Regions from separate parts of the Microbacterium chionoecetis genome, predicted to be linked through region 1. Evidence: predicted binding sites of a transcription regulator. Region 1 holds the regulator's gene; each other region holds the start of a gene.

Evidence for each region. Region 1 encodes HrcA, which represses chaperone genes, less so after heat shock. Its sites were predicted from a motif close to TTNGCACTCGNNNNNNNCGAGTGCNAA; they were not measured.
Region 2: a site for HrcA is predicted at 7,685-7,711, ahead of groES (co-chaperone GroES). Genes of this name have one in related genera too.
Region 3: a site for HrcA is predicted at 1,628-1,654, ahead of groL (chaperonin GroEL). Genes of this name have one in related genera too.

What each region holds. Positions count from the first base shown of each region.
Region 1 is NZ_CP157000.1:2,215,986-2,226,213, forward strand. Features, by position in the region: gene ABG085_RS09735 (PhoH family protein) at 1-369, opposite strand, end outside; gene ABG085_RS09740 (HIT domain-containing protein) at 440-787, opposite strand; gene ABG085_RS09745 (16S rRNA (uracil(1498)-N(3))-methyltransferase) at 853-1,590, opposite strand; gene dnaJ (molecular chaperone DnaJ) at 1,594-2,706, opposite strand; gene hrcA (heat-inducible transcriptional repressor HrcA) at 2,758-3,798, opposite strand; gene hemW (radical SAM family heme chaperone HemW) at 3,954-5,171, opposite strand; gene ABG085_RS09765 (DUF1990 family protein) at 5,179-5,829, opposite strand; gene lepA (translation elongation factor 4) at 5,856-7,718, opposite strand; gene ABG085_RS09775 (aminotransferase class I/II-fold pyridoxal phosphate-dependent enzyme) at 7,821-8,963, opposite strand; gene ABG085_RS09780 (alpha/beta hydrolase) at 9,004-9,729, shown strand; gene ABG085_RS09785 (MFS transporter) at 9,718-10,228, opposite strand, start outside.
Region 2 is NZ_CP157000.1:920,109-930,336, reverse strand. Features, by position in the region: gene ABG085_RS04025 (ABC transporter ATP-binding protein) at 1-117, shown strand, start outside; gene ABG085_RS04020 (ABC transporter ATP-binding protein) at 114-854, shown strand; gene ABG085_RS04015 (ABC transporter substrate-binding protein) at 1,287-2,570, opposite strand; gene ABG085_RS04010 (heavy-metal-associated domain-containing protein) at 2,880-3,089, shown strand; gene ABG085_RS04005 (heavy metal translocating P-type ATPase) at 3,089-5,452, shown strand; gene ABG085_RS04000 (metal-sensitive transcriptional regulator) at 5,547-5,891, shown strand; gene rarD (EamA family transporter RarD) at 6,024-6,953, opposite strand; gene groES (co-chaperone GroES) at 7,309-7,605, opposite strand; gene ABG085_RS03985 (class I SAM-dependent methyltransferase) at 7,849-9,051, shown strand; gene ABG085_RS03980 (hypothetical protein) at 9,190-10,228, opposite strand, start outside.
Region 3 is NZ_CP157000.1:2,989,889-3,000,116, forward strand. Features, by position in the region: gene groL (chaperonin GroEL) at 1-1,590, opposite strand, end outside; gene ABG085_RS13400 (cold shock domain-containing protein) at 1,782-1,982, opposite strand; gene ABG085_RS13405 (LytR C-terminal domain-containing protein) at 2,115-2,684, opposite strand; gene ABG085_RS13410 (DUF3263 domain-containing protein) at 2,753-3,001, opposite strand; gene ABG085_RS13415 (DUF2332 domain-containing protein) at 3,011-4,045, opposite strand; gene msrB (peptide-methionine (R)-S-oxide reductase MsrB) at 4,234-4,650, shown strand; gene ABG085_RS13425 (nitroreductase family protein) at 4,650-5,186, shown strand; gene bcp (thioredoxin-dependent thiol peroxidase) at 5,268-5,741, opposite strand; gene ABG085_RS13435 (CoA ester lyase) at 5,780-6,694, opposite strand; gene ABG085_RS13440 (DMT family transporter) at 7,003-7,923, opposite strand; tRNA gene ABG085_RS13445 (tRNA-Thr) at 8,065-8,140, opposite strand; gene ABG085_RS13450 (thioredoxin domain-containing protein) at 8,179-9,129, opposite strand; gene ugpC (sn-glycerol-3-phosphate ABC transporter ATP-binding protein UgpC) at 9,354-10,228, shown strand, end outside.

The DNA.
Region 1 (10,228 bases):
GCCGGCCGGACCGATGCCGAACACGATGGTGCTCTCCTCGATCGCGTCGACGTACGCCTTCTGCCCCAGGGTCTTGGGGCGGATGACGCGACCGCGCGACGACAGGATCGCCTCGCCGAGCACCTCGGACGGCCGTGGCCCGCCCTCCGTGCGGAGGATGCGGTTCGACGAGGCGACGTCCTCCTCGCCGAGCGCGTGCCCGGCCTTCGTCATGGCGAGCAGCTCGTCGACGAGCGTCCGCGCCGCGGCGACGGCGCCGGCCTCGCCGGTGAGCGTGATCTCGTTGCCGCGCACGTGCACGTCGACACCGGGGTGCTCCCGTTCGACGACCCGCAGCAGACGATCCTGCGGACCGAGCAGCTGCACCATGGCGACGCCGTCCGCGTAGATGCGCTCGATCGTGCTGCCGCCGTCGCTCAGGGGTTCATGACCGTCTTGATCAGGCACCGACACTCTTCTCTTCGAGGCCTCCCGCGAGCACATGGGCGTGCACGTGGAAGACGGTCTGGCCCGCGTTCGGACCGGTGTTGAACACGAGACGGAAGTCTCCGTCGGAATGCTCTGCGGCGAGGGTGTTCGCCAGGCCGACGAGCTCGGCCATCAGCTCCGGATCGCCGGCCGCGAGCTCGACGACGTTCCGGTACTCCTCGGTCTTGGGGATCACCAGCAGGTGCAGGGGCGCCTTCGGGGCGATGTCGCGGATCGCGAAGGCGTTCTCGGTCTCCGCGATGATCTCGGACGGGATCTCTCCGTTGCGGATGCGCGTGAAGATCGACGGCTCGCTCATGCCGCAAGTCTACCGACGGGACCCTTCGCCAGGCTCAGGGGGCCGGCGTCGAGCCGCCGAACCGCTCACCAGCGGCCGAGGGCCGTGCTCACGACCGCGAGGGCCGCAGGACCGGCGGTCGATGTGCGCAGCACGGTGTCGCCGAGTCGCACGAGCCGCGCCCCGGCGGCGACGAGCGCGTCGAGCTCTTCGGGCGCGATGCCGCCCTCCGGTCCGACGACCAGCACGACATCGCGGTCATCGCCGTGGTCGACCGCGAGGGTGCTGAGCCGCTCGGACGCCGTCGGTTCGAGGACGAGGAGACGGGATGCCGCCGCCCGCTGCACCAGCCCGGCCGTCGAGGTCAGCTCCGCCACGGTCGGCACCCAGGGGCGGTGGGCCTGCTTCGCCGCCTCGCGCACGATGGTCGCCCACCGCGCGCGGCCCTTCACCGCCTTCGCGGCGTCCCACCGCGAGACGCTGCGTGCGGCCTGCCACGGCACGATCTCATCGACGCCGAGCTCCGTCGCCGCCTGCACCGCCAGCTCGTCGCGATCGCCCTTGGCGAGCGCCTGCACGAGCACGACGCGCGGGCTCGGCTGCGGGGCATCCGTCCGCGCACTGATCCTCACCACGACCTCGCGGGATGCGACCGACTCCACGACACCGGTGAGCCAGGCACCGCGCCCGTCGCCGACGGTCACCTCCTCGCCGGCGCGGACCCGCCGCACGCTCGAGGCGTGGTGCGCCTCGGCGCCCTGGAGGGTCACCGCGTCGCCCGGCGCGGCGGCGACCGGCTCGTCGAGGAGGAAGTGCAGGGCCACCGGTCAGGCGTTCCGGAACCGGTCGCGCAGCTTGGCGAACAGACCCTGGTGGAACTCCGAGAGTCGCGGAGCCGGTGCCTTCGTGCGCTTGGCGAACTCCTCGATCAGGGCCCGCTCCTTGTGGTCGAGCCGCGTCGGCGTCACGACATGCACGCCGACCCGGAGGTCGCCGCGCTGGGATCCGCGCAGCGGCGTGATGCCGCGGCCCTTGATCGTCAGGATGTCGCCGGCCTGCACGCCCGGGCGCACCTCGAGATCGACGGGGCCGTCGAGCGACTCGATCGTCGTGGTGGTGCCGAGGATCGCGTCGGGCATCGACACCTCGAGCGTCGCCAGCAGGTCGTCGCCGTCGCGGCTGAACACCTCGTGCGGCGAGACGGTGACCTCGATGTACAGGTCGCCGTTGGGGCCGCCGGCGGGGCCGACCTCACCCGAGCCGGGCAGCTGCAGGCGCAGGCCGGTCTCGACGCCGGCGGGGATGTCGAGCGACACGGTGCGGCGTGCGCGCACGCGGCCCTGGCCCTGGCAGGTCGCGCAGGGGTAGGGGATCGTGGTGCCGTAGCCCTGGCAGACGTTGCACGGCTGCGTCGTGACGACGTTGCCGAGGAGGCTCCGCACCTGGCGCTGCACGTTGCCGGTGCCGTGGCAGATGTCGCAGGTGACGGGGCTGGTCCCCGGCTGGCAGCATGAGCCCTGACAGGTCTCGCAGAGCACCGCGGTGTCGACGTCGATGTCCCGGTGCGTGCCGAACACCACGTCGCCGAGTTCGAGCGTCACGCGCACCAGGGCGTCCTGCCCGCGCTCGCGTCGCGAACGGGGGCGACCGCCGCGCCCGCCGCCGGCGGAACCGAAGAAGGTCTCGAAGATGTCGTTGAAGCCGCCGAAGCCGCCGGCGCCGCCGAACGGCGAGTCGTTGCCGCCCATGTCGTAGCGTGCCCGCTGGTCCGGATCGCTCAGCACGTCGTAGGCGTGCGTCACGAGCTTGAAGCGCTCGGACGCGTCTTCTCCGGGGTTCACGTCCGGGTGCAGCTGCCGGGCGAGCTTGCGGTACGCCTTCTTGATCTCGTCGGTGGTGGCGTCGCGTGAGACGCCAAGGACCTCGTAGTGGTCAGCCACTTTCGCCTTCCTGCCGCGGCCGTGCCGCGGAATAGATGATGCGCGTCCGCGTCAGCGGGAGTTGTCGTCCTGCTCGAGCATGCGCGTGAGGTAGCGCGCGACGGCACGGACCGTCGCGAGGTTGGTGGGGTAGTCCATTCGCGTGGGCCCGAGCACGCCGACGCGGGCGAGCGATCCGGTCGCGTCGTAGTCGCTGGCGACGACGGATGCCTCGGCCAGGCCGAACGCCTCGTTCTCCCGGCCGATGCTGGCGGCGAGGCCCTGCTCGTCCGCCACCATCTCTCCCATCAGCCGCAGCAGGGTCACCTGCTCCTCGATCGCCTCGAGGAGGGGGTAGATGCTGCCGCGGAAGTCGGACTCGCTGCGTGCCAGGTTGGCGCTGCCGGCCATCACCAGCTTGTCCTGGCGGAACTCCTCGAGCTCCTCGGCGACGGCGCGGATGATCTCGTCCGTCGCACGCTCGTGCGCGGGCGCCTGGGCATCGGGCACCTCGAGCCGCTCCGCGATGCGCTGGAGCCCCTCGCGCACCGGCCGTCCGACCAGCAGCGTGCCGAGCCGGGCGCGGATGTGCGCGAGGTCGGTGTCGTCGAAGTCCTCGCCGACGAAGGTCAGGCGCTGCGACACGCGGCCGGTGTCGGTGACGACGATCACCAGCATCCGTCCGCCGCCGAGCTGCACCAGCTCCACGTGGGTCACGTTGGCGCGGGCGAAGGACGGATACTGCACGATCGCGACCTGACCCGTCAGCTGGGTCAATGCGCGCACCGTGCGCACGAGCACGTCGTCGAGGTCGCCCGAGCCGTCGAGGAACGAGGCGATGGCCGAGCGCTGCGCCGAGGAGAGCGGGCGGATCTCGGCGAGGTGGTCCACGAAGACGCGGTAGCCCTTGTCTGTCGGAACGCGTCCCGACGACGTGTGCGGCGCGACGATCAGCTCTTCGTCCTCGAGCAGCGCCATGTCGTTGCGGATCGTCGCGGCGGACACGCCGAACGCGTGCCGCTCGACGATCGTCTTGCTGCCGACCGGCTCACGCGTGTCGACGTAGTCCTGGACGATCGCCCGCAGCACCTGCAGACCTCGCTCGCTGACCATCCCGCCTCCTCACGCTGCTGTCGGCACCAGAGCGTCTGGCACTCGCATGACTGGAGTGCCAATTCTATCCGATGCCCCTGCCAGGATCGCCGAACGACGCCACGTGCGGCGGGGGCGCGCCGCAGCGGACGGCGGCGTGCGACGGCGGCATGTCGTCACTCGGTGAGCGCCCGGACGACGGCGTCGGCCAGCAGGCGTCCCCGTCGGGTCAGCACGACGTGTCCTCGCAGCGCCGTAGGCCCGTCGATCAGACCATCTGCGATGAGCGCGGCGACCGCGTGGCGGCCCTCGCCCTGCAGCTCGGCGACGGGCAGCCCCTCACGGACCCGCGTCCGCAGCAGCACGCTCTCGAGGGTCCGGGCCTCGGCATCCGGGCTCTCGCGTCCGGCGGCGGGTGACTCGCCGGCCGCGAGCCGCTGGGCGTATGCCGCGGGATGCTTGACGTTCCAGAACCGCACTCCCCCGATGTGGCTGTGCGCTCCCGGCCCGAAGCCCCACCAGTCCGAGCCGACCCAGTAGGCGAGATTGTGCCGCGATCGGTGGGCCGCGTCTCTGGCCCAGTTCGACACCTCGTACCAGTCGAATCCGCCGCCGGCGAGCATGTCGTCGGCGAGCTCGTACATGTCGGCCTGCAGGTCGTCGTCCGGAGCGACGACTTCTCCGCGGCGGATCTGGCGCGCGAGCTTCGTGCCGTCCTCGATGATGAGCGCGTACGCCGAGATGTGGTCGGGCTCCAGGGCGATCGCAGCCTCGAGCGAGGCCCGCCAGTCGTCGAGCGACTCACCGGGTGCGCCGTAGATCAGGTCGACGCTCACGTCGAGCCCGGCATCGCGCGCCGCCGAGACCGCGGTGCGGACGTTCTCGGGGTCGTGCGTGCGATCGAGCGCGGCGAGGACGTGCGGGACGGCCGACTGCATGCCGATCGAGAGGCGGGTGACACCGGATGCCGCGAGCTCTGCCGCGACGGCCGGCGAGACGGTGTCGGGATTGGCCTCGACCGTCACCTCGGCCCCCTCGACGACTCCGAATCTGTCGCGCACGCCGCCGAGCATGCGCGCGAGATCGCCCGGCGGCAGCAGCGTCGGGGTGCCGCCCCCGAAGAACACCGTCGTAGCCGGGCGATTGCCGCCCGCCCGCTCGAGCACCGCCGCCGCGAGGTCCAACTCCCGCAGGAGCGTGTCGGCGTACTGATCCTGGCGGGCGCCCCTCAGCTCGGACGAGGTGTAGGTGTTGAAGTCGCAGTAGCCGCAGCGCACGCGGCAGAACGGCACGTGCAGATACACGCCGAAATCGGTCGAGGGATCGATGCGGGTGCCCGACGGCAGCGAGCCGTCCGCGGGAACGGGCTCGCCGAGCGGAAGAGCGGAGCCCATCAGCGTCTCACGCGGGCGTCGTGTACAGCGGCGAGATGGCGCGCAGATAGCGCGTGAACAGCTCGCGCCGACGGCGCTTGGTCAGTCCCGGCAGCACCCGATAGAGCACGGCACGGGGTGCGTCGAACGCGCGGACGGTGAACCACACCTCGTCGTTGTCGTACCAGTCGAGCATGAACGACTCCTCGCCGCTGACGACCGAGTCGCTCACCGTGCCGAGCGCGAAGCCGACGCGCCGCGGCTCCTCCACGGCGAAGATGACGCGCAGCTCGGCGTCGGCGCGCAGGCCCTTGACCCGGCCGTCGACCCGGATCGTCGTGCCGGCGCTGACATAGGGCGTGCCGTCTGCGTCGAAGCGCTGCTCGGTCTCGGAGCGGCTGGGCGCGACCGGGTTGCCCTCGGGGTCGAAGCTGACGCCCGAGTACATCGGGCCCGACGCGGGCCGCACATCGGTGACCTCGAGGCCGGCGCCGCGCTGCGCGGTCCACGACAGCAGCGCCTCTCCGGCGGCGCGGAACCTGGCCTCGCCGCTGCCGATGCGCCATGACTGCTCGGCCGGAATGCTGCGCTCCGGCGGGTACTGCATCAGGTCCGGCGCCTGCGTCGCCCCGACGGCGGCGTAGTCGACGGTGTCGTCACGGAAGGTCCCTCGACGCATGGAATCAGCCTACTTCGCGAATCGGGTCACTTCTTGGGGCCCTCGACGTCCCCCGACAGCGCGGCGATGAACGCCTCCTGGGGAACCTCGACGCGGCCGACCATCTTCATGCGCTTCTTGCCCTCCTTCTGCTTCTCGAGGAGCTTGCGCTTGCGGGTGATGTCACCGCCGTAGCACTTGGCGAGCACGTCCTTGCGCATCGCGCGGATGTTCTCGCGCGCGATGATGCGAGCGCCGATGGCCGCCTGGATGGGCACCTCGAACTGCTGCCTAGGGATGAGCTTGCGCAGGCGCTCGGTCATCATCGTGCCGTAGGCGTACGCCTTCTCGCGGTGCACGATCGAGCTGAACGCGTCGACCTTGTCGCCCTGCAGCAGGATGTCGACCTTCACCAAATCGGCCTCCTGGCTGCCGGACGGTTCGTAGTCGAGGCTGGCGTAGCCCTGCGTGCGCGACTTCAGCTGGTCGAAGAAGTCGAACACGATCTCGCCGAGCGGCATGTTGTAGCGCAGCTCGACCCGCTCCTCGCTGAAGTACTCCATGCCCAGCAGCTGCCCGCGGCGCCCCTGGCACAGTTCCATGACGGTACCGACGTAGTCCTTCGGCAGCAGGATCGCCGCCTTCACCATGGGCTCGCTGACGCTGGCGACCCGCCCGTCGGGGTACTCGCTGGGGTTCGTGACGGTGACCTGCTCGCCGGTGTCGGTCGTGACCTCGTAGATCACCGACGGGGCGGTCGTGATGAGGTCGAGGTCGAACTCGCGTGCAAGGCGCTCCGTGATGATCTCGAGGTGCAGCAGGCCCAGGAAGCCGCAGCGGAAGCCGAAGCCCAGCGCGACCGAGGTCTCGGGCTCGTACTGGAGCGACGCATCCGAGAGCTTCAGCTTGTCGAGGGCCTCGCGCAGGTCGCCGTAGTCGCTGCCGTCGATGGGGTAGACGCCCGAGAAGACCATGGGCTTCGGATCGGTGTAGCCCGCCAGCGCATCCGTGGCCGGCTTGCGCGCGGTCGTGATGGTGTCGCCGACCTTCGACTGGCGAACGTCCTTCACGCCGGTGATCAGGTAGCCCACCTCGCCGACGCCCAGCCCTCTCGTCGGGACGGGCTCGGGGCTCGACACACCGATCTCCAGCAGGTCGTGGGTCGCCCTGGTCGACATCATCTGGATGCGCTCACGCGGCTCCAGCTTGCCGTCGACCATGCGGACGTACGTCACCACACCCCGGTAGGAGTCGTAGACCGAGTCGAAGATCATCGCGCGGGCAGGGGCATCCGCGTTCCCCTGGGGTGCGGGGATCTGCTCGACGATGCGGTCGAGGAGAGTCTCGACGCCCACCCCCGTCTTGCCCGACACGCGCAGCACGTCGTCGGGCGACCCGCCGATGAGGTTCGCCAGCTCGGCGGCGAACTTGTCGGGGTCGGCGGCCGGCAGGTCGATCTTGTTGAGCACGGGGATGACGTGCAGATCGTTCTCGAGTGCGAGATACAGGTTCGCGAGCGTCTGCGCCTCGATGCCCTGCGCCGCGTCGACCAGCAGGATCGCGCCCTCGCAGGCCGCGAGCGAGCGGGAGACCTCGTACGTGAAGTCGACGTGCCCGGGGGTGTCGATCATGTTGAGCGCGAAGACCTGCTCCGGTCCCTGATCCGGGCGGAGCGACCACGGCATCCGCACGGCCTGCGACTTGATGGTGATGCCCCGCTCGCGCTCGATGTCCATGCGGTCGAGGTACTGCGCCCGCATGTCGCGGTCGGAGACGACGCCGGTGATCTGCAGCATGCGGTCGGCCAACGTCGACTTGCCGTGGTCGATGTGGGCGATGATGCAGAAGTTGCGGATCAGCTCGGGCGGCGTGGCAGAGGGCTCGAGGGGCTTCAGGGCGCGGGGTGACATGTCCAGACGATTGTACGGGTGCCGGATGCCGCGACCCTGCGAGTCGGCAGGTTCGGGGTCCGACGGCAGCCATTGCGCATCCGCCCGGACGGAGCACTCGCCTCACACCGGTGCGGGAAGGCGGCTCAGCCCCTCGAGCAGTTGGGCCCGGTCGCTCGCCACGCACACGCGGATCCATCCCTCCCCCGAGGCGCCGAAGGCGCTCCCCGGCGCGACCGCGACGCCCTCTTGGTCGAGGAACCGCTCGCACCACGCCGTGACGTCGCCTCCCGAGACGTGCGAGACGTCGATCCACAGGTAGAACGCGCCGGTGGGCGTGAGGTAGCGGAGTCCGCGCGCGGAGAGGGCTGCGGTGGCCGCGGACAGGTTCTCGCGGTAGTGCGCCGCGCTGCGCGCCACGGCGGCCTGGTCGCCCGTGAGCGCCTCCGCCGCCGCCCGTTGCGACGGCTCGTCGACGCAGCTGACCACGGACTCCTGCACCCGCAGCATGGTCTGGCGCCAGTCGGGCGGCGTCACCAGCCAGCCCACTCGGGCGCCCGTCATCGCGTAGGTCTTGGACAGCGAGAACACCGACAGCACGTGCCCGTCGGAATCGAGCGTCGCAGGGCTCACGTGAGGGGCTCCCCACGTGAAGCGCTCGTACACCTCGTCGCTGATGAGCCACAGATCGTGCCGCCGGGCCAGGGCGAGGAGTTCGTCCAGCGTCGCGCGGTCGAAGGTGGAGCCGAGCGGGTTGGACGGAGTGTTCACGATCAGCGCCCGCGTCCGCGGCGTCACGAGGGAGTCGAGCTCTGCGAGATCCGGCTGGAAATCGCGCGCAGGCCGCAGTGGGTAGGGCACGGGCACGGCCTGGAGCAGGTGGGCGTTCATGGTGAAGGTCGTGTAGCCCGGGTCGGGAACGAGCACCTCGTCGCCGCGTGACAGCGTGAGCGCCATGGCGAGGTGCAGCGCCTGCGTGGCGCCGACCGTCACCCAGATCTGCTCGATGTCGACGTCCAGGCCGTTCTCGCGCGCCAGCTTCGCGCGGATCGCCTCCCGCAGGGCGGGCGTGCCGCCGTTGGGCGTGTAGCGGATCGCCCCTTCGCGCCACGCGTCGGCCGCGGCATCCCGGATCCGCGGCGATGCGACCTCGCCCGGCTCGCCGACCGCCAGGATGATCGTGCCGGGCCGGCGCAGGGCACGCTCGAGGATGTGGCGCACACCCGAGCCCGGCATGTGCGCGATGTGCGGAGCGATCTCGGGCATGCCGCCATGCTAAGTCGGCCCCCGCGGCTAGCCTGTCGTCATGGTGGTGCAGGTCGTGCTCGTCCACGGCATCCGGACGTCCGCCACGATGTGGCGCGCCCAGGTCGAGTACCTGAACGCGCGCGGCACCCCGGTGACCGCCGTCGACCTGCCGGGCCACGGCTCCCGGATGGCCGAGGACTTCACCCTCGAATCGGCCCTGGCGACGATCGACGAGGCGGTGCGCCAGGCCGCCGCTCGCGGACCGGTCCTTCTGGTGGGGCACTCGATGGGCGGTCTGCTGTGCATCGAGTACGCGGGTGCAGAGGATCGGCCGCCCGTTGCCGGCTTCGTCGCGGCATCGTGCACCGCGGTACCGCGCGGTGTGGGACTCGCCGCCTATCGCGTGCTCACGCGCGGATTCGACTCGCTGCCCGACCGCGGGATGTGGCTGACGAATCGCATGCTCGATCGCATCCTGCCCGATGAGACCCGCGCCGACTTCGGCGCGGGCGGCTATGCCCTGGATGCGCAGGACATCGCGCTGCGCAGCCTGTCGGTGCTGGATCTGCTCGCCGCCCTCCACCGCATCGACGTGCCGCTGTGGTTCGTCAACGGGCAGTACGACCAGCTCCGGGTGAATGAGAAGCTCTTCATGCGCATCGCGCAGCACGCCGAACTCGTCGTGGTCCCACGCACCACGCACCATGTCACCGTGATGCGCCCGCGGGTGTTCAACGCACTGCTCGAACTGGCGCTGGCGACTCTCGAGGCCTCAGACGGCTGACGCCGTGCGGTCCCGCGCGCGGATCGCGTACGTCATGAAGCCGCCGACGATCGACAGGATGCCTCCCACGAGGAAGAGCAGCCAGAACCCGCCCACGAGCGCCACCAGTCCCGCGCCGAGGAGCGGCCCGATGAGCTGGCCGAGGCTCGCCGACACGTTGACGAACCCGAGATCCCGGGCGTGGTCCTCCGCGCGCGGCAGCAGGTCGGTGCCGAGCGCGAGGCTCACGGACATGTACGCCCCGTACCCCATGCCCAGCAGGGCCGCGGCGATCATCGCCGCGGTGAGCGAGGGGGCGACCACGAGGATGATCGACGCGAGGCCCTGGATCACGGCGGGCCACACCACGAACGGCAGGCGACGCCCGGTGCGATCGGAGATCCGGCCCGACACGATGGACGACACGACCACGAAGAGCGTGTAGACGAGGATCAGCAGCAGCAGCTCGTCCTCGGCGGTCGCGGCATCCCGATGCAGCCCGTACAGCAGGAAGAAGAGC
Region 2 (10,228 bases), 1.3 Mb from region 1:
CGCATCGACGTCGTCCAGGCCGATCCGACGACGGATGCCCAGGCATCCGCGACGGCCAGTGCCGACCTTCTGGTCGATCAGGGTGTGGCCGAGGAAGAGAAGGAGGACGGCAAATGACCGCTCCCACCGCGACGGGAACACCCGTCGTCGTCGTCGACGAGGTGCACGCCGGCTACCTGCCGGGCGTGAACATCCTCAACGGCTGCAGCCTCGTCGCCCACGAGGGTGAGCTCATCGGCATCATCGGCCCGAACGGCGCCGGAAAGTCGACGCTGCTCAAGGCGATCTTCGGCCAGGTGAACGTGCGCAAGGGCACGATCACGCTCGAGGGGGACGACATCACCGGGCTCCGGGCCAACAAGCTGGTCGCCCGTGGCGTCGGCTTCATCCCGCAGAACAACAACGTGTTCCCCAGCCTCACCATCGCCGAGAACCTCCAGATGGGGCTGTACCAGCGCCCGGGCGTCTACAAGGAGCGTCTCGAGTTCGTCACGGGCATCTTCTCCGAGCTGGGCACGCGCCTCAAGCAGCGCGCGGGGTCGCTCTCCGGTGGTGAGCGTCAGATGGTGGCGATGAGCCGAGCGCTGATGATGGACCCGAAGGTGCTGCTGCTCGATGAGCCGTCCGCCGGCCTGTCCCCGGTCCGGCAGGATGAAGCGTTCATCCGGGTCTCGGAGATCAACAAGGCCGGCGTGACCTGCATCATGGTCGAGCAGAACGCCCGCCGCTGCCTGCAGATCTGCGACCGCGGCTACGTGCTCGACCAGGGCCGTGACGCCTACACCGGTACGGGTCGCGAACTGCTCAACGACCCGAAGGTCACCGAGCTCTACCTCGGCACGCTCGGCGCATAGCGCGCACGACACGAGAAGAGGGGGACGGATGCCGCGGCATCCGTCCCCCTCTTCTTTGCGTCGTACGGCCTTCGCGCGTCTCGACCGGCGTCTCGGGTCCACCCTCTCGGGTCCGGCCTCTGACGCGGCGCCTTCCGCCTGGTCGCGTCCCCGCTCCTCGCGTCCGTGCACGGTCTCCTCGCGTCCGAAGTCTCACACCCGGCTCCTGGCACCGGCGCGCCCAACGGGTGGCGGTCCATGCCGGCTTCTGATGGCCCGCAGCTTGCGCTCGGCATCCATCCCTCCGCCGTCAGATGTCGCCACGCGCGGATGCCCGGCGCCGTGCCCGAGGGCGGAGCGTGACGCTCCCTAGCGGTGCGCTCCCGCTCGTACCGGAGAAAAGGGGAACGCCCCCGGGTCCGAGGACCCGAGGGCGTTCCGTGTGAGGGTTTCTCAGCCCTCGAACGGCGTGTACGTGTTGTCCGCACCGTACTGGTAGATGTTGATGAAGCCCTCGGTCGGGTCGCCGACCTCGTCGAACGTCACCGGGCTGGAGACGCCGTCGTAGTCCGCGACGTCACCCGCGAGGATGATGTCGGCGCAAGCCGCGAACGACTCGCACTTCTCGCCGTCTCCCGAACCACCGGAGACCTCGATGAGCTTCTCGGCGATGTCGGCCGGGTCGGTCGACTGAGCGGCGAGAGCAGCGAGCGCGATCAGGTTGAGCGCGTCGAACGACTCCGGAGCGTAGGTGTAGTCCTTCAGCGGCTCGTCACCCGACTCCTCGACGAACGCGTCGAGTCCATCGATGAACTCCTGCACCTGGTCCGGCGTCGGGCCGGGGTAGGTGCCCTTCGCGCCCTCGAGCAGGCCCGCGGGGAAGTCGTCCTTGTACGACGCCATGTTGCCGTCGACGAGATACAGGTTGTTCGGGTCGAAGCCGCGGTCCATCAGGGCCGGCAGGATGGTCTTCGCCTCGTCGAAGCTGATGACCGAGATCGCGTCCGGGTCGGCCGCGAGCACCTCGGAGATCTGCGCGTCGAAGGAGGTGTCGCCCTGGTTGTACGTCGGAGCGGCGACGACCTCGCCGCCGGCGCCTTCGAAGGCCTCCGTGATGTACTGCGCCAGACCGGTGCCGTACGCGTCGTTCAGCACGATCAGGCCGAGGGTCTGGTGGCCCTGCTCGGCGACGAAGTTGCCGTGGACCTCACCCTGCAGTACGTCGGACGGGGCGGTACGGAAGTACAGTCCGTTGTCCTCGTACGTCGTGAACTGGTCGGACGTGTTGGCCGGCGAGAACAGGATGGTTCCCTCGCCGATGACCTGGTCGATGAACTGCAGCGAGACACCCGACGACGCGGCGCCGATGATGGCGGCCGGGTCCTCGGCGAGGATGCGGGGCACCTCGGTCTCGTACGCCTTGTTGTCGAGGTCGCCCGAGTCGCCCCAGACCAGCTCAACGCTGAGGCCGGTGGTCTCGGCGTACTCCTCGATCAGCGACTGCGCGTATGCGACACCCGCCTCCTCGGGCGGGCCGAGGAACGCCAGGTTTCCCGTCTGCGGCAGAGCCGTGCCGACCGTCAGGGTCATTTCCTCGGCGGGCCCAGCGCTTTCGTTGGGCTCTTCGCCACCGGTGCCGCCACCACCGGCACAGCCGGCCAGGACGAGGGCGCTGGCGCCGATGAGCGCGATGCCACCGAGGGTGGTGGTGGTGCGCGAGCGGGTGAAGACGCTCATGTTGCTCCTTGCTGTGTGATTAACACGGGAACGGCTCGGGCGCCGACCCAGTGCACTAAACCTAATCGCCCCCGGGCCTCCGCAATGTTGCCTTTCGTTAACGATCTGTAACAGCTTGAAAACCGTGATCGGCGGGCAAATCCTGGGCCCTTCGACCCGCCGTGCCTGTGGATAGCTCACTCTGCGGGCGTGGGATGCCGCGGAAGACGGAAACCGCTCCCCCACGGCCTCCTATACCCCTGGCCGGTATACACTGGATCGACGTACCCCACAGGGGTATCCGAACACCGCACGACACGAGGAGAAGACATGGCTGAGGCCGAGTACAAGGTGACCGGAATGAGCTGCGGGCATTGCGAGGCTTCCGTGCGCGGCGAAGTGTCCAAGCTCGCGGGCGTCGAGGACGTCCAGGTGAGTGCGGCCTCCGGCACGCTCAAGATCGTCTCGTCCACCCAGGTCGCCGACGACGCCGTCATCGCGGCCGTCGACGAGGCCGGCTACAGCGCGGTCCGCGCCTGATGCTCGCCGGTCCCCCTCCCGCCCGGGTCGAACTCGAGATCGGCGGGATGACGTGCGCGTCGTGCGCCGCGCGGATCGAGAAGCGGCTCAACCGGATGGAGGGGGTCGAGGCATCCGTCAACTACGCCACCGAGAAGGCGTTCGTCAGCGTCCCCGCGGGACTCGACCCGCAGGCGCTCATCGACGAGGTCGTGAAGACCGGGTATTCGGCCGCCCTCCCCGCCCCGCCGGCTGTCGAGCCGGTCGCGGGTGACGCCGCCGATCCGGAGCTCACGAGCCTGCGCCACCGCCTGATCGGGTCGATCGTGCTGTCGACGCCGGTGATCCTGCTGGCGATGATTCCGACTCTGCAGTTCACGTACTGGCAGTGGGCGTCGCTGGCGCTCGCGGCGCCGGTCGTGGTGTGGGGCGCCTGGCCGTTCCACCGGGCGGCGTGGATCAATCTGCGCCACGGCGCCGCGACGATGGACACCCTGATCTCGCTGGGCGTCTCGGCCGCGTTCCTCTGGTCGCTCTACGCGCTCTTCCTCGGCCACGCAGGCATGCCCGGCATGACCCATGCGTTCGAGTGGTCGGTGACCCCGAGTGATGGCGCCGGAGACATCTACCTGGAGGTCGCGGCCGGCGTGACGACCTTCGTCCTGGCCGGAAGGTACTTCGAGCAGCGCTCCAAGCGCCGGGCGGGCGCCGCCCTGCGCGCGCTGCTCGAGATCGGGGCGAAGGATGTGGCGGTGCTGCGGCCGACCGGCGACGAGGTGCGGGTGCCCATCGCCGATCTGCGCGCCGACGATGAGTTCGTCGTCCGCCCGGGCGAGAAAATCGCGACCGACGGGGTCGTGGCCTCGGGCACATCGGCTGTCGACGCCTCGATGGTCACGGGTGAATCCGTGCCGGTCGAGGTCGCGCCCGGCGACGCCGTGGTCGGCGCCACAGTCAACGTAGGCGGTCGCCTGGTGGTCCGCGCGACGCGCGTGGGCGACGACACCCAGCTCGCGCAGATGGCGCGCCTCGTGGAGGATGCGCAGTCGGGCAAGGCCAAGGTGCAGCGTCTGGCCGACCGCATCTCCGGCGTGTTCGTGCCGATCGTGCTGCTCATCGCGCTCGGCACGCTCGCCGGGTGGCTGCTCACCGGTGCCTCCGCGTCGATGGCGTTCACCGCCGCGGTGGCGGTGCTGATCATCGCCTGCCCGTGTGCGCTCGGTCTCGCCACTCCGACTGCGCTGCTCGTCGGCACGGGCCGCGGGGCTCAGCTCGGCATCCTGATCAAGGGTCCTGAGGTGCTCGAATCCACACGCACCGTCGACACCGTCGTGCTCGACAAGACCGGCACCGTCACGATGGGGCGCATGTCGCTGATCGACGTCGTGGTCGCCGGCCCCGCGAGCGCGGGGACGGATGCCGCATCCGCTTCGGCCCCCGCCGACTCGGCCTCTGCCGGCGCCCGGGCCGAGCTGCTGCGTCTCGCCGGTGCCGTCGAGCACGCCTCGGAGCACCCGATCGCACAGGCGATCGCGCGCGGCGCCGCGGCCGAGGCCGGCGCGCTCCCCGCCGTCGAGTCGTTCGAGAACGTTCCGGGCAAGGGCGTGTCGGGCATCGTCGAGGGGCACGCGGTGCTCGTCGGACGCGAGTCGCTGCTGGCCGACTGGACGCTGGCTCTTCCCGCCGACCTCGCCGCCGCGAAGGCGTCGGCCGAAACGCTCGGGCGTACCGCCGTGCTGGCCGCGTGGGATGGCCAGGTGCGGGGGCTGTTGGTGGTCGCCGATCAGCTGAAGCCGACGAGTGCCGAGGCGGTGGCGCAGCTGCGGGCCCTCGGGCTCACGCCGGTGCTGCTCACCGGCGACAACGCGGCCGCGGCGGGCGCGATCGCCGATGAGGTCGGCATCGAGCGCGTGATCGCCGAGGTGCTGCCGCAGGACAAGGTGGCCGTGATCACGCAGCTGCAGGCGGAGGGACGCGTCGTCGCGATGGTCGGCGACGGCGTGAACGACGCCGCCGCGCTCGCCCAGGCCGACCTCGGTCTCGCGATGGGAACCGGGACGGATGCCGCGATCGAGGCATCCGACATCACTCTGGTGCGCGGCGATCTGCGCAGCGCGGCCGACGCGATCCGCCTGTCACGCGCCACCCTCCGCACGATCAAGGTCAACCTGTTCTGGGCCTTCGCCTACAACGTCGCGGCCATCCCCCTCGCCGCGCTCGGCCTGCTGAACCCTATGATCGCGGGAGCGGCGATGGCGTTCTCGAGCGTGTTCGTGGTGGGCAACAGCCTCCGCCTGCGGAGGTTCCGCAGCCTGTCGGGCGGCACGACCGGCCAGGCACAGCAGAAGAAGCCGATGCCCGCGGCGCTGGTCGGAGCCTCGTAGTGGGCTGCCTCGTAGCGGGCGGCCTCGGGGGCTGGCTCTCGCCGGCTGCCACCTCGAAATAATGAACATCGCTCACAATGAAGGGTCCACAGACATGACGATCGACACTCACGGCGACGCCGTCCTCGACCACGCCTCTGCACCCGACGGCGACGCCGCGCACCACGGCTACATCACGGACAAGGACAAGTACCTCAACCGCCTCAAGCGCATCGAGGGACAGGCCCGCGGCATCCACAAGATGGTCGAGGACGAGAAGTACTGCATCGACATCCTCACGCAGATCAGCGCCCTGACCTCCGCCCTCGAGGCCGTCGCCGTGGGTCTGCTCGACGACCACCTGCGCCACTGCGTGGTGGATGCCGCACGCCTGGGCGGCGCGGAGGCCGACGCGAAGATCACCGAGGCCACGCAGGCCATCGCCCGCCTCGTGCGCTGACCCGCGAGCGCCCGCCGCCACGCACGCCGAAACCGGGCATTTCCGTCGAAACCGAGGGCGTCGTCCCCGGTTTCGACGGGAATCCCCGGTTTCGCCGCATCCACGCGAGCGCGGCGCGCGTGGTACCCGGCGTCAGCGCGCGGCGCGCGCCCGCCGGGCGTGCAGCACCGAGTCCACCGTGAGCACGATGAGCGCCACCCACACGAGCGCGAAGCCGATCCAGCGCTCGACGGGCATGGGCTCGTGGAGCAGCCACACCCCGATGATGAACTGCAGCACCGGAGCGACGAACTGCAGCAGGCCGATCGTCGTCAGCGACACGCGCCGTGCGCCGGACGCGAAGAGCAGCAGCGGAATCGCCGTGACGATGCCCGCGAGGCCCAGCAGCACCGCGTGCTCCCAGCCATTCGCCCCCATCGTCAGCCCCTCCGTGACGCCCACGACCACCAGGACAATCGTCGCGATCGGGGTCAGCCACAGCGTCTCGAGCGTCAGGCCGCTCACGGCGTCGACCGACGGGCCGACCTTCTTCTTCACCAGGCCGTAGACGCCGAAGGATGCCGCGAGCGTGAGGGCGATCCACGGGAAGGCGCCGTAGCCGATGACGATGACGAGCACGGCGACGGCCGCGATGCCGATCGCGACCCATTGCGTCGCGCGAAGGCGCTCGTGCAGCACCAGCACCGCGAGCAGGACCGTCGCGATGGGATTGATGAAGTAGCCCAGGCTGGTCTCGATGACCTGGTCGCTCAGGGCACCGTAGATGAAGACCTGCCAGTTCACGTAGATCAGCAGACCGGCGATCACGGTGAGCCCGAGCACCCTCGGCTGCCGGAAGATCGCCGCCAGTCGCGCCCACGTGCGCGTCAGCGTGAGCAGCAGGGCGCAGAATCCGAGCGACAGCACGATGCGCCATGCCACGATCTCCCACGGCCCCGTCGGCACGAGCTGCAGGAAGTACAGCGGCATGAAGCCCCAGAGCAGGTAGGCGCTGAAGGCGTAGACACCGCCGAGCGTCCGCTCCCGCGAGGAGTGGAGTTCTGATCCGGATGCCGCCGGCACTGCTATCCCGCCGGTCGCCGCTGCGGCTTGTGCGAGTTCGTCGATACCGCCCTCGCCAGATCTCGAGGACGGTTCAGGAGTCACCGCACCAGCCTACGTCCGCCCAGGTCCGGCCGGCCGCGGGGGCGACCCGCCCCGGCCTCGAGGGTCACGACGCGCCGCAACACCGCCCAGGAACCCGCCGTTCGTGACACCCGAACCGTGCCCGCCTCGGTTCGAGGGTCACGACATGCTGCAACAACGCCCGCGAAGCCCGCATTCGTGACACCGGAACCGGGCGACGCCCGCGCCGGGCGTGACGAAAGGGCCGGATGCCGAAGCATCCGACCCTTTCGGTACGCGCTGTGCGCGGGACTCAGCGAACGACGACCGCGAGCACGTCGCGAGCCGACAGGACGAGGAACTCGTCACCACCGAACTTCACCTCGGTGCCGCCGTACTTGCTGTAGATCACGCGGTCGCCGACGGCGACGTCGAGCGGGATGCGGTTGCCGTTGTCGTCGATGCGACCCGGACCCACCGCGAAGACCTCGCCCTCCTGGGGCTTCTCCTTGGCGGTGTCGGGGATGACCAGACCGCTGGAAGTGGTCTGCTCGGCCTCGACCTGCTTGATGACGATGCGGTCCTCGAGCGGCTTGATGGAAACCGACACGGTCTACCTCTTCTTTCTTGAGACTAAGACTCGTTAGCACTCTGACGTTGAGAGTGCTGATGACAGTCTAGGCAACCGTCTGGCACTCATGCAACGTGAGTGCCAATCGGGCGTCACAGGCGGCCATGGTCGGCGTTTGCGCGGCGGTCGATGGCACCGAGCCACCGTCGCACGGCCCGTGCCGCCGCCCCGGTCTGTGACCCCGCGCGGCCGATTCTCGCGCCCGCGCCGTAGGCTCGGCGGGTGGAACTCTCCGAACTCGAAGCGCTCCTGACGTCCGACGGACTGCGGCTGCTCGACACCATGCCGCCGGTCGAGTCGTCCGACGACGTCGCCCGCGCGGTCACCCGCCTGCGCCGCGACGGCCACTCCCCCGACCTCGTCTCGGCGGTCGTCGGCCAGGCCCGGCTGCGCACCCGCGCGGCGGCGAAGTTCGGCGATCTCGCCGAGCGGATGCTGTTCACCCGCGCCGGACTCGAGCAGGCGACGCGTCTGCCCATCGCCGCGCGTCACGCCGCGCGGTTCCGCGACGCCGGCTTCACGCACGTCGCCGATCTCGGCTGCGGGATCGGCGGCGACGCCCTCGGCCTTGCGGGCCTCGGCCTGCGAGTCACCGCCGTCGACGCCGACGAGGTGACCGCCGGCATCGCCGCGTACAACCTCGCGCCGTTCGGCACCGATGTGGAAGTGCGCCACGGCACGGCGGAAGACGCCGACCTCGACGGCATCGACGCCGTCTGGCTCGACCCGGCGCGACGCACCGCCGGCCACACCGAGACCGCGCGCACCCGTCCCGAGGACTGGTCGCCGTCGCTGGACTGGGTCTTCGACCTGGCGCGACGCCTGCCGGTCGGCGTCAAGCTCGGGCCCGGCCTCGACCGCGGACTCATTCCCGACGATGTCGAGGCGCAGTGGGTGAGCGCCGACGGGTCGACCGTCGAGTTGGTGCTGTGGTCGGGCGCGCTCGCGCGCGAGGGGGTGCGCCGTGCGGCGCTGGTGATCCGCGGCGACGGCGCGAACGGCGCGCAGGCTCACGAGCTGACGGCAGAGACGGATGCCGAGGACGAACCCGCTCGCGCACTCGGCGCCTACCTGCACGAGCCCGACGGCGCCGTCATCCGCGCGCGACTCATCGGCGACGTCGCTCGCAGCCTCGAGGCGGGCATGCTCGACGAGCACATCGCGTACCTCACGTCGGACGCCGCCCTCACCTCGCCGTTCGTCTCGACCTTCCGGGTGCGCGAGGTGCTGCCGGCGGATGTGAAGGCCCTCGCCAAGGCGCTGCGCGAGCGCGACATCGGAACGCTCGAGATCAAGAAGCGGGGGGTGGATGTCGACCCCGCCGCCCTGCGCCCGCGCCTGAAGCTCCGGGGGTCCGGGTCGGCGACCCTGCTGCTCACTCGCATCGGCAACCGACGCACCGCGATCCTCGCCGACCGGGTCTGAGCCCGTCGCTGGGCCGCGCCGCGCCGCGCTCGTTCTCCTGACTCCGTTCACTTGCACTGAACGTACGCGCGATGCCGCCCTCTCTGTACGTTCAGCGCAAGTGAACGTGAGAAGGGGGGTGACTGGCGGCTCAGGCGGTCAAGGGATGAGGTTGGCCCGCATCGCGGTGTAGAGCAGCCAGCCGGCGCTGTACAGGATCGACAGCCCGCCGAGGGCGATCGCCCACACCGCGATGGCGCGGTTCTCCAGCGGACGACGCAGCGCGATGATCGCGCAGACCACCGCCACCAGTCCGATGGGGAAGCCCCAGCCGACGAACATCGACACCAGGAGACCGACGACGGCGAAGGCGAGTGCCCAGCCTGCCAAGCCGCGGTGGAACGCGGAGTCGGTCGCCTGCCACGACGCGTCGTCGGGCGTGAAATCCCCGCCCGGCTCGGAGGGCGCCGTCTCCACGGTGACGGCGACGGGTGCCGTGGGCAGCCGCTGGAATCCGCCGCGGTGCACCCCCGGCAGGGGCGAAGCCTCCTGCGCGAGATCGACGTCCGGCGAAACCGACGTCACGGTGGGACCGGCCGATCGCGCTGGCGGCGCCGCGCCCGTCTCCGGCTCATTCGCGCCGACGGTGGGCTCGGCCGCGGCGTGCGGCGGCTCGGCAGCGGCCGGGTCTGTCGTCACCACCGACGCCGCGTCGGTGGTCACTGTCGCCGAGACATCCTCCACCGGCGCCGCGTCGGTCGTCGCCGGACCTGTAGCCGCTGCCGGAGCTGTCTCCACGGCAGCCGCTTCGGGCGCCGCCGGGGCGGGCTCCGCCGGGCTGGGCGCCGCCGGGGCGGGCTCCGCCGGGCTGGGCGCCGCCGGGCCGGGCTCCGCCGGGCCGGGCTCCGCCGCCGAATCGCTCTCCACCGCAGCTGCTTCGGTCGCCGGGTCGGCCGCCGCCGTGTCGGGGACCGCCGCATCGGGCTCCGCCGCCGGGTCGGGCTCCGCCGCCGTGTCGGGGGCCGCCGAGCCACTCTCCACCGGCGGCGCGTCGGTCGTCGCCGGGTCTGTCTTCGCTGCCTGTTCGGTCTTGACGGGCGCGGCGTCGGCCGCCGCTGCCGCAGGCTCGGTTTCAGCCGCCGGCTCCATCGCATCCGCAGGCGGATCGCTCGCCTCCGCGCCCGCCCGAGGCGTGGCC
Region 3 (10,228 bases), 770 kb from region 1:
GGCCGGAGCCGAGACCTTCTCGGGCTTGTCGGCGACGACGGCCTCGGTCGTGAGGAAGAGGCCGGCGATCGACGCGGCGTTCTGCAGCGCCGAACGGGTCACCTTGGCGGGATCGATGATGCCCTGCGCGAACAGGTCACCGTACTCGCCCGTGGCGGCGTTGAGGCCGTGGCCCGCGGGGAGCTCCGACACCTTGTTCGCCACGACGCCCGGCTCGAGACCGGCGTTGAGGGCGATCTGCTTCAGCGGAGCCTCGATCGCGACGCGCACGATGTTGGCACCGGTCGCCTCGTCACCGGTCAGCTCGAGCCCGTCGAGGGCCTTCTTGCCGGCCTGGATCAGCGCGACGCCACCACCGGGGACGATGCCCTCCTCGACGGCCGCCTTCGCGTTGCGAACGGCGTCCTCGATGCGGTGCTTGCGCTCCTTGAGCTCGACCTCGGTCGCCGCGCCGGCCTTGATGACGGCGACGCCACCGGCGAGCTTGGCGAGGCGCTCCTGGAGCTTCTCGCGGTCGTAGTCGCTGTCGGTGTTGTCGATCTCGCGGCGGATCTGGGTCACGCGACCCTCGATCGCAGAGGCGTCGCCGACGCCCTCGATGATCGTGGTCTCGTCCTTGGTGACGATGACCTTGCGCGCGCGGCCGAGCAGGTCGAGGGTGGCGTTCTCGAGCTTGAGACCGACCTCCTCGGTGATGACCTGCGCACCGGTGAGGATCGCGATGTCCTGCAGCTGCGCCTTGCGGCGGTCGCCGAAGCCGGGAGCCTTGACGGCGACCGACTTGAAGATGCCGCGGATCTTGTTGAGCACCAGGGTCGCGAGAGCCTCACCCTCGACGTCCTCGGCGATGATGACGAGCTCCTTGCCGTCCTGGATCACCTTGTCGACGACGGGCAGAAGGTCCTTGATGTTCGAGATCTTCTGGTTCGCGATGAGGATGTACGGGTCCTCGAAGACCGCCTCCTGGCGCTCCGGGTCCGTGACGAAGTACGGGTTGATGTAGCCCTTGTCGAAGCGCATGCCCTCGGTGAGCTCGAGCTCGGTGCCGAAGGTCTGCGACTCCTCGACGGTGACGACGCCTTCCTTGCCCACCTTGTCGATGGCCTCGGCGATCAGCGCGCCGATCTCGGGGTCAGCGGCCGAGATCGAAGCCGTGGCGGCGATCTGCTCCTTGGACTCGACCTCCTTGGCGGACTCGAGCAGCTCGGCCGTGATGGCGGCGACGGCCTTCTCGATGCCCTTCTTGAGCGAGATGGGGTCGGCGCCGGCTGCGACGTTGCGCAGGCCCTCGCGGACGAGCGCCTGGGCGAGGACGGTCGCGGTGGTCGTGCCGTCACCGGCGACGTCGTCGGTCTTCTTGGCGACCTCCTTGACGAGCTCCGCGCCGATCTTCTCGTACGGGTCGTCGAGCTCGATCTCCTTGGCGATCGAGACGCCGTCGTTCGTGATCGTGGGGGCGCCCCACTTCTTCTCAAGCACGACGTTGCGACCGCGCGGGCCGAGCGTCACCTTGACGGCGTCGGCCAGGATGTTGAGGCCGCGCTCGAGACCACGGCGGGCCTCCTCGTCGAAAGCGATGATCTTTGCCATGTTGTGTGTCGTCCCTCCGGAACGTTGGCTTTGGGTATTAGCACTCAACAATCACGAGTGCTAACTCATTCTGGCACTCGGCCCTATCGAGTGCAAGCCGCGAGGACGGATGTCGCAACACGAAGAGACGGGGAGCCTTTCGGCATCCCCGTCTCTTCATCACGTTCAGCGCAAAGCGTTGCGTCGGTCGTTCAGACGACGCGCACGGCCTCCGCCTGGGGGCCCTTCTGCCCGGACCCGACCGTGAACTCCACGGTCTGCCCCTCTTCGAGCACGCGGAAGCCCGTCATGTCGATGTTCGAGTAGTGGACGAAGACGTCCTGGCCGTCGGCGACGGTGATGAAGCCGAATCCCTTCTCGGCGTTGAACCATTTGACGGTGCCCTGGGTCATGCGAATCTCCTGTAGCCGGCGGTGCAGGGCTTCATCGTATGCAGGCGAAAACGCGGCCTCGGCGCGATTCGTCACTTGTTGACACGCAGGAATAGAAGTGTTTACCGGCGCGAAACACGCCACTTCGCCGGGTCAGGGAGTGGGTGCGGGCGTCTGGCCGGCGGCGGTGCGGTCGAGGCCGATCACCACGGTGAGCTGAGGGACCTCGGGCGAGGTCGCGGGGTACGCATCGCTCTGCTCGATCTCGGCGCCGCCGATGACGCCGGCGAGACCGGCCGCCGCCGCTTGGTCCGCCGGGTCGACATAGAAGACCGTGGTCGTCGGGAAGTCCTGCGAGCCGGCTTCACCCGCCGTCACCTTCTCATCCGCCCATCCGGCCGCGACGACGACGTCCTTCATCTGGGTGGCGAGCAGATCCTCGGGGGTCGCGTTCAGGATCATGACGTCGTAGTCCAGGTCGATGACGGGCGTGACCTCGGGCTCGGGCGCCACCGTGGGAGCGGGCGTCGGCACCAGTTCGATCCGGCCGGACGCCAGCAGCGTGCCGAAGATCCCGACGATGATGAGCACGACCGTGGCCAGTGCGGCCCACAGCAGCACGACCCAGCCGCGCATGCGCGGGTTCTCCGCCCGATGGGCGCCGACGCGGTCCGTCTCCGGCACATCGTCGAAACGATCCCGGGGGAAGCTGGTGGTCGGCACCCGTCGATGCTACCCGGCCCATGCTGGGCGTCTTGCGCGCGACAGCCCGTCCGCGCCCGAACCGATCGTCAGCGCGCGTCGGCGGAGCGTGCGGCGCGCTCGTGCAGCCGCGCGTCGCGCAGCCGACGCAGCCGCTTCACGAGCATCGGATCGTGCTCCTGCGCCTCGGTCGTGTCGATGAGCCGCCCGAGCAGCTGGTAGTACCGCGCCGGCGACATCCCCAGCTCGGCGCGGATCGCCTCCTCCTTGGCCCCCGCGTGCCGTCGCCACTCGACCTCGAAGTCGAGGAGGGCGCGGTCGCGGTCGGTCAGAGGCACGCGTCCACGCTAGCCCGCGGCATCCGTCCATCCGGGGCGCCACGCGCGCCAGTGCACGAACCCGCCGAGCGGATCCACCGCGGCCAGCGGTTCGCCGTCGCGGCCGAGCACGAAGCCGCCCCAGGCGCCGGGATCGACGGCCGCATTCCACTGCTCGTGAAGACCGGGCGGATCGATCGTGATCCACACGGCGCGCCGCTCAGAATGGCCGAGCTTCTGCACGGCGTCGATGACGCGCTCACGCCCGGCGCGCGGGATGTGCGGGAGCACCCCCGGCGTGGTCACGACGAGCGTCGCGCCGTCCGGCGCCATCGCGGCGACGGAGCGGAGGACGTCGGGGTCGGACGCATCGCCGGCCACCAGCAGCGGCGGGTCGGCGGCCACGATGTCGAGGGCGGCGCCGATCCGCTCGGCGCGGCCGCCCTCCCCCGGCCACACGAGGCTCGTGAGGAAGCGCCGGTCGCCGGCGTCTGCGGCGTCGAGCGGGTGGAGGTCGATCCCGGCGCGCCACACGACCTGCGGCATCCCGAGCGGCGGCTCGCCGGTGACGTCGCAGTCCAGCATCACGGTCGATCGCCCGCCGGCCGGGTCGAGCGCCGTCACGCCCTCGCGGCCGCGGTAGCGGTACGAGTAGCGGTCCGGGTACAGGCAGAGCCCGGCGCTCGCGCCGACCTCGAGGAGGGCGATCGGCCCCGGCACGGTCGCGAGGGCCGGCAGGAGCGCCGCGCATCGCTGCGGCTCGTTGGTCTGCAGGCGGCGGACGGATGCCTCGGCCACGGCCTCGTCCGCGTGCGCGTGGAGCCATGCGGCCCATGTCGCGAACCCCTCCTCGGGCGCCCCGAGCATGCGCGTGACGGCGAAGACGAGGGGCGGCTGCCGCCGCGTGGCCGGAATCCGAGCGACGATCGCGGCGATGTCCGGATCGGCGGCGACACCGCGAGCCCAGTCCGCATAGAGGTCGGAGCGCCCGGGCGCCTCGTCGCGCGCGAAGCGCCCGTACCGCTCCGCGACCGCCGCGGTCTCGGCATCCGGCTCCTCGATCATTCCGCCATCCTCCCCCACGGTCCGCTCTTCGGCGTTCGGGGCGCCCGGCGAACGTTCGGGGCGCACGCGACGCGCCCCGAACGTTCCCGGCGCGCCCCGAACCCGCACCGACGACCCGCTGCCCCACCCGCTGAGGTTGAATGGAACCTGAAGAGCACGGGCCCGGATGCTCTGCCCAGGAGGAGACCATGACCTACGCCGTCGACAAGAGCGACGCCCAGTGGCGCGAAGACCTGTCCGCCGAGCAGTACGCGGTGCTGCGGGAAGCGGGCACCGAACGGCCGTGGACCGGCGAGCTGCTCGACGAGAGCCGCGCCGGTCTGTACACGTGCGCGGCGTGCGGCGCCGAGCTGTTCCAGAGCGGCACCAAGTTCGACTCGCACTGCGGGTGGCCGAGCTTCTACGAGTCCATCCGGCCCGAAGCGGTCGAGCTGATCGAAGACGACAGCCACGGGATGGTCCGCACCGAGGTCCGCTGTGCGAACTGCGGCTCGCACCTCGGCCACGTGTTCCCCGACGGCTTCGGCACCCCGACCGGCGACCGCTACTGCATGAACTCGATCTCGCTGCAGTTCACGCCGGGCGACGAGTCCGGCGCCGCCTGATGCCCGGAGCCCTGGAGGCCGCGCTCGCGCGGCGATCGTGGTCCAAGGTCACCGACGAGGCGCCGACGCACGATGAGCTGCTGGCGCTCGTGGCGGCCGCGGGGCGGGTCGCCGATCACTCGTCGCTTCAGCCCTGGCGGTTGATCGAGCTGCGCGGCGACGATCGCGAGCGGCTCGGCCGCGCGATCAACAAGGCGCAGGGCGACAAGGGCGTCTCGTCGAAGCCGTTGCGCGCGCCGCTGCTCATCGCCGTCGTCGCGAGCTATCGCAAGAGTCACAAGGTGCCGCGCTGGGAGCAGGAGGCCGTCGCCTCGGGTGTCGCCCACCTGCTCAGCCTGCTGCTGGACGAGGCCGGCTGGGGCGTCATCTGGCGCACCGGCCACTACACGCGCGCGAAGGCCGTCGCCAAAGCGCATGGCCTCAGGAAGAACGAGGAGCTCCTCGGCTGGCTGTACGTCGGCGGCAAGCCGCCGCGGTCTCGTCCGGAACGACGCAAGGCGGTCGACGCCCGAGGGCTCGTCAGCCGGATGCCCTGACGCGCCGGACGACCCCACTGACACGGATGCCGCGACCCGGCCCGTCACCTCGATGAAGGCGACGGGCCGGCCGGACGGGTCTCAAGCGGCGAGCTGAGCGTGGAGCCGCTCCACGTGACCGTTCGGGTCGACGTGGTACTCGGCGGACTCCACCGTGCCGTCGGGCGCCAGGACGAACGTCGAGCGGATGAGTCCCACGCGCTCCTCGCCGCGTACGACCTTGGTACCCCAGGCACCCCACGCCTCGGCGACCGAGTGGTCTTCGTCCGACAGCAGCGGGAACTGCAGCTGCTCGGCCTGCGCCCACTCCGCGAGACGCTCCACCGAGTCGGGCGAGATGCCGACGACCGCGGCGCCCGCGGCCTGGAGCGAGGCGAGGTTGTCGCGGAAGTCGCAGGCCTCGGTCGTGCAGCCGGGGGTGAACGCGGCCGGGTAGAAGTACACGATCAGGCGGCGGCCGGCGAAGTCCTCCGGCCGGACCACGGCGCCCGTGGCATCGGCGAGGGCGAAACCGGGGTTCTTGTCGCCTTCGCTCAGGCGGATGTCGTCAGCCATGTGGTGCGTCCCTTCGGGGTTCGGTGGTGCGGCGTCTGTCACGAGGTCGGGTGTACCCCGAACGCGATCGCCAGCTTCTCGATCTTCTGCGCGCGGCCGAGTCGCGGCAAATCGCTGCCGTCGCGGACCACACGGCCACGGCTCTCGAAATCGGCCAGGAAGTCCAGCGCCCACTCCACCTCACTCGGTGCGGGGCAGATCACCTCGTTGATGACGGGCGCCTGTTCGGCTGCGAGGCACAGCTTGCCGGTCATGCCCATCGACACGGTGATCGCGGAGTGCTCGCGCAGCGTCGGCATGCTGTTGCCCACCGTCGGGCCGTCGATCGGGCCCGGGAGGTCGCCGACGCGGCTCGCGACGACCAGGCGCGCCCGCGGGTACGCCATGGCCTCGGCATCAGCGCTCATGCCGGTGTCGCGACGGAAATCGCCGCTGCCGAACGCGAGACGGAAGGCGCCGCGCGCGCGGGCGATGTGGGCCGCGTCCTCCATGCCGAGCGCCGACTCGATGAGGGCGACCACCGGCACGCTGGCGCGCAGGCGGTCGAACGAGCTCGTCACCTGGTCGGGCGACTCGGTCTTGGCGAGCATGATGCCGAGCAGCCCCGGTACGCCGACGAGCGCGGCGAGGTCGTCGGCCCAGAACGGGCTGGCCGCGTCGTTCACACGCACCCACGCCCGGCCTCCGGCGGTGAGCCAGTCGACGACGTCCTGCCGCGCCTGCGGCTTGTTGCGGGGGTCGACCGCGTCCTCGATGTCGAGCACCACGGCGTCGGCCCGGGAGGCCGCCATGTCGCCGAACGACTCGGGGCGCGTTCCGGGCACGAGCAGCCAGGAGCGGGCGATCGACGGATCGACGGCGCGGTGGCGCGCAGGGCGGGCGGAGATCAGGGTGCGCAGATCCTCCTCGGGATCGAGGACCTCTGCACCGTTGCCGTAGGGATCTGCCGACATCTCACTCTTCTTCCGGAATTCGGGTCTGGGGCGACCGCGAGCCGTCGGGCGCGGCACTCGCATCGCACTGCGGGCGACCGCGATCACGCGGCTTCACGCCCGCCGGCGGCCGACCTGCGGGCGGGGTGCGCGCGCCGTCGAGCCGACGTGGAGCGCGACGCCGCCCCTGCGGATGACGCCCGGGGCCGGCGATCGCGCCGACATCCATTCCACCACCTTCTCGCGCCGGCGGCGCACCGGCCGGCGGTCGCCGCGTCGGAGCGCGGGTCGTATGCCTCGTCGGCGGGCAGGAGGACCGGCACGCGGTGTCAGCGCCGGCGGCGCGGCATCCGTCTCCAGGGCACGACCGCCACGACCACCGAGAGGATCGCGAGCGCCGACATCAGCAGCGACGCCGCCGGGGCGGGGGCCCCCACCGCAGGCCAGATCGCGTCGATGATGACGGAGGTCACCACCTGCCCGACGACAGTACCCAGTCCCAGCAGCAGCACTCCGGTGTGGGGCACGAGCGCCGCCGCCAGGAAGATGTACGCCACCCCGATCACACCGCCGAGGTAGAGCCAGGGGTCGGACGGGTACGACGTCGGCGGGCCGGCGACCGCGGTGTGGATGAGCTCGGCGACCCCGAGGACGGCCGTGCCGCCGATGAAGTTCACGAGGGTCGCGGTCAGCGGCGTGCCGACGCGCTGACGCAGCCGACCGTTGACGGCGGACTGCCAGGCGATGCCGGCGCCTACCAGGAAGGGCAGCACGACCAGCACCGGCGGGGCATGGATGCCACCTGCCAGCGATACTCCGGCGGCCAGCAGCGCCAGGGCACCGCCGGCCAGTCGCGCCGGGGTCACCGCCACGACGCCCGCCGGGCCGAAGCCCGAACGGTCCAGCAGCAGGCCGCTCACGGTCTGCCCGGCGACGACTCCCACCGTGAACAGCGCGACGCCGATGATGCCGACCGCGAGCGATTGCGTCGCCACCGAGAGCGCGCCGGCGACGCCGCCGCCCAGCATCCAGATCGGGATGCCGCCGCTGCGCACGCCGCCGACCAGCGCGACGAAGCCCCGCCGTCCCTGCGGCAGGGCCGCCGACAGCACGATGAGCACGATCAGGCCCGAGCCGAACGAGATCACGGCGGCTGCGAAGCCGTCGTCGATGCGGACGCCCAGCTGGCCGTTGATGCGCGCCTGCACCGCGGTCAGCACCCCGATGAGCGCGGCGCCGCCCAGGCCCATCCAGACGGGCAGGCGGGATGCGGTCACCCGATCCATCTTGCCTGCCCGCGAGCGGCACCGATGACGACCACGCCTGCGGCGGAGCCGGCGACGTCGGGCACGATGCGTGTCGACGCCGAGATTCGACGACGCGCGCGGAAGTGGAGCCGACTACGGGACTTGAACCCGTAACCCCCGTATTACAAGTACGGTGCGCTACCAATTGCGCCAAGTCGGCAGAGCGCCCAGTCTAGCGGCGCCCGGGCGGGCACCCGATCAGGGAGCCGGAGTCGGCGTCGGGGTCGGGGTGGCCTTGTAGTAGGCGTCGCTCGCGACCGTGAGGACGAACTGTGCGAACTCCTTGGGGTCGTCCAGCTTGCCCACGTACTGGGTGCCGTTCACGAGCACCATCGGCGTGCCGGTGAGGGCGGCGCCGTCGGTGCCGGGAAGCTCCTGCAGCGCCCGGTCGGTCGCCGTCTTCGCCCACGACGCGTAGGACTGCTCCTCGATGCACGCGCGCACGACCTTGGGGCCGTCGAGACCCGTGGCGATCGCCATGGCGGCGAGCTCGCTGTCGCTGTAGCCGTCCGAGTCGACCTCGGGCTGCTGACGCAGCAGCGCGTCGTTGAACGCGAAGAAGTAGTCCGGCGCATGCTGGGCGACGCAGGCGGCCGCACCGGCGGCGCGCAGCGAGTACTTGGTGCCGTTCGACTTCGCCGTCAGCATCGCGACCGGGTAGTAGGTCAGGGTCGCGGCGTCGTCGTCGACCCACTCCGACAGCTGCTTCATGTTGGCCAGCTGGAATTCGCGCGAGCCCGTGGAGAGGTAGTCGACGTACACCCGGATCTCGACCGCGGGCGCCTCCGTGGGGGTCGCGGTGGGTGTCGGCTCCGGCTCGGGGGTGGGGGTGGCCGTGCTGGCCTCCCCCTCGGGAGACCCGTTGACGTCCGCACCCTCGGAGCCCACGCCACCGCCCGTGACGTCACTCACCACGAAGCCGTCGTTCACGACGTTCGCAGGGCTCATCATGGGCTTCGATGCACTGGACGAGACCGTCCACGTCACCACGACCGCGATGACGGCCACGAAGGCGATGGCGACGACCGCGAGCGACGTCCGCCGGATGACGCGAGCCCGAGACTGCCGCGCCTTCACCTGCTGCGCCTTCTCACGCACGGCGTCGCGGCGCTCGCTGGACGCGGCGTTCTGTGACTCGTCGCTCGACATGGGACCTCTCGGTGCGGAAATGTGGCCGGTATCCGGCGGGGGCCGGACGGGAAAGCGGCCGTCCACGATGCTAGCCAGCCACCCTGGGAAATGCCCAGACGCAACCTCCGCACGCGCCGTGTCATACTGTTCGTGCGCCCGATGACGGGCGTGCGGGAATGCCCCCGCTCATTCCATCACTACGGATCGTCCGGCACGTACCTGCCGGTGAAGGAGAAGAGAACATGGCGTCCGTCACGTTTGACAACGCAACTCGCCTGTACCCCGGGGGCACGCGCCCCGCTGTGGACAAGCTCAACCTCGAGGTCGCCGATGGCGAGTTCCTGGTTCTCGTCGGCCCGTCGGGCTGCGGAAAGTCCACGTCGCTGCGCATGCTGGCCGGCCTCGAAGAGGTCAACTCGGGCCGCATCCTGATCGGCGACCGTGACGTCACCGACGTCCCCCCGAAGGACCGCGACATCGCGATGGTCTTCCAGAACTACGCGCTGTACCCGCACATGACGGTCGCCGAGAACATGGGCTTCGCGCTCAAGATCGCCGGCGTCGGCAAGGAGGAGCGCGCAGCCCGCGTCCTCGAGGCCGCCAAGCTCCTCGACCTCGAGGAGTACCTGACCCGCAAGCCGAAGGCCCTCTCGGGTGGTCAGCGTCAGCGCGTCGCCATGGGCCGCGCCATCGTCCGCCAGCCGCAGGTGTTCCTCATGGACGAGCCGCTGTCGAACCTCGACGCCAAGCTCCGCGTGCAGACCCGCACCCAGATCGCGTCGCTCCAGCGTCGCCTGGGCGTCACCACGGTCTACGTCACCCACGACCAGACCGAGGCCCTCACCATGGGCGACCGCATCGCGGTCCTCAAGGACGGCCTCCTGCAGCAGGTCGGCACCCCGCGCGACCTGTACGAGAAGCCGAACAACGTGTTCGTCGCCGGCTTCATCGGCTCGCCTGCCATGAACCTGTTCCCGGCGCACCTCGCCGAGGGCGGCGTCCAGTTCGGCGACACCGTCGTCGGCATCGAGGCCGACACGCTCGGCAAGGCGCACGGCTCCGACGTCACCATCGGCGTCCGCCCCGAGGACATCCAGGTCGCCCCCGCGGACGGCAA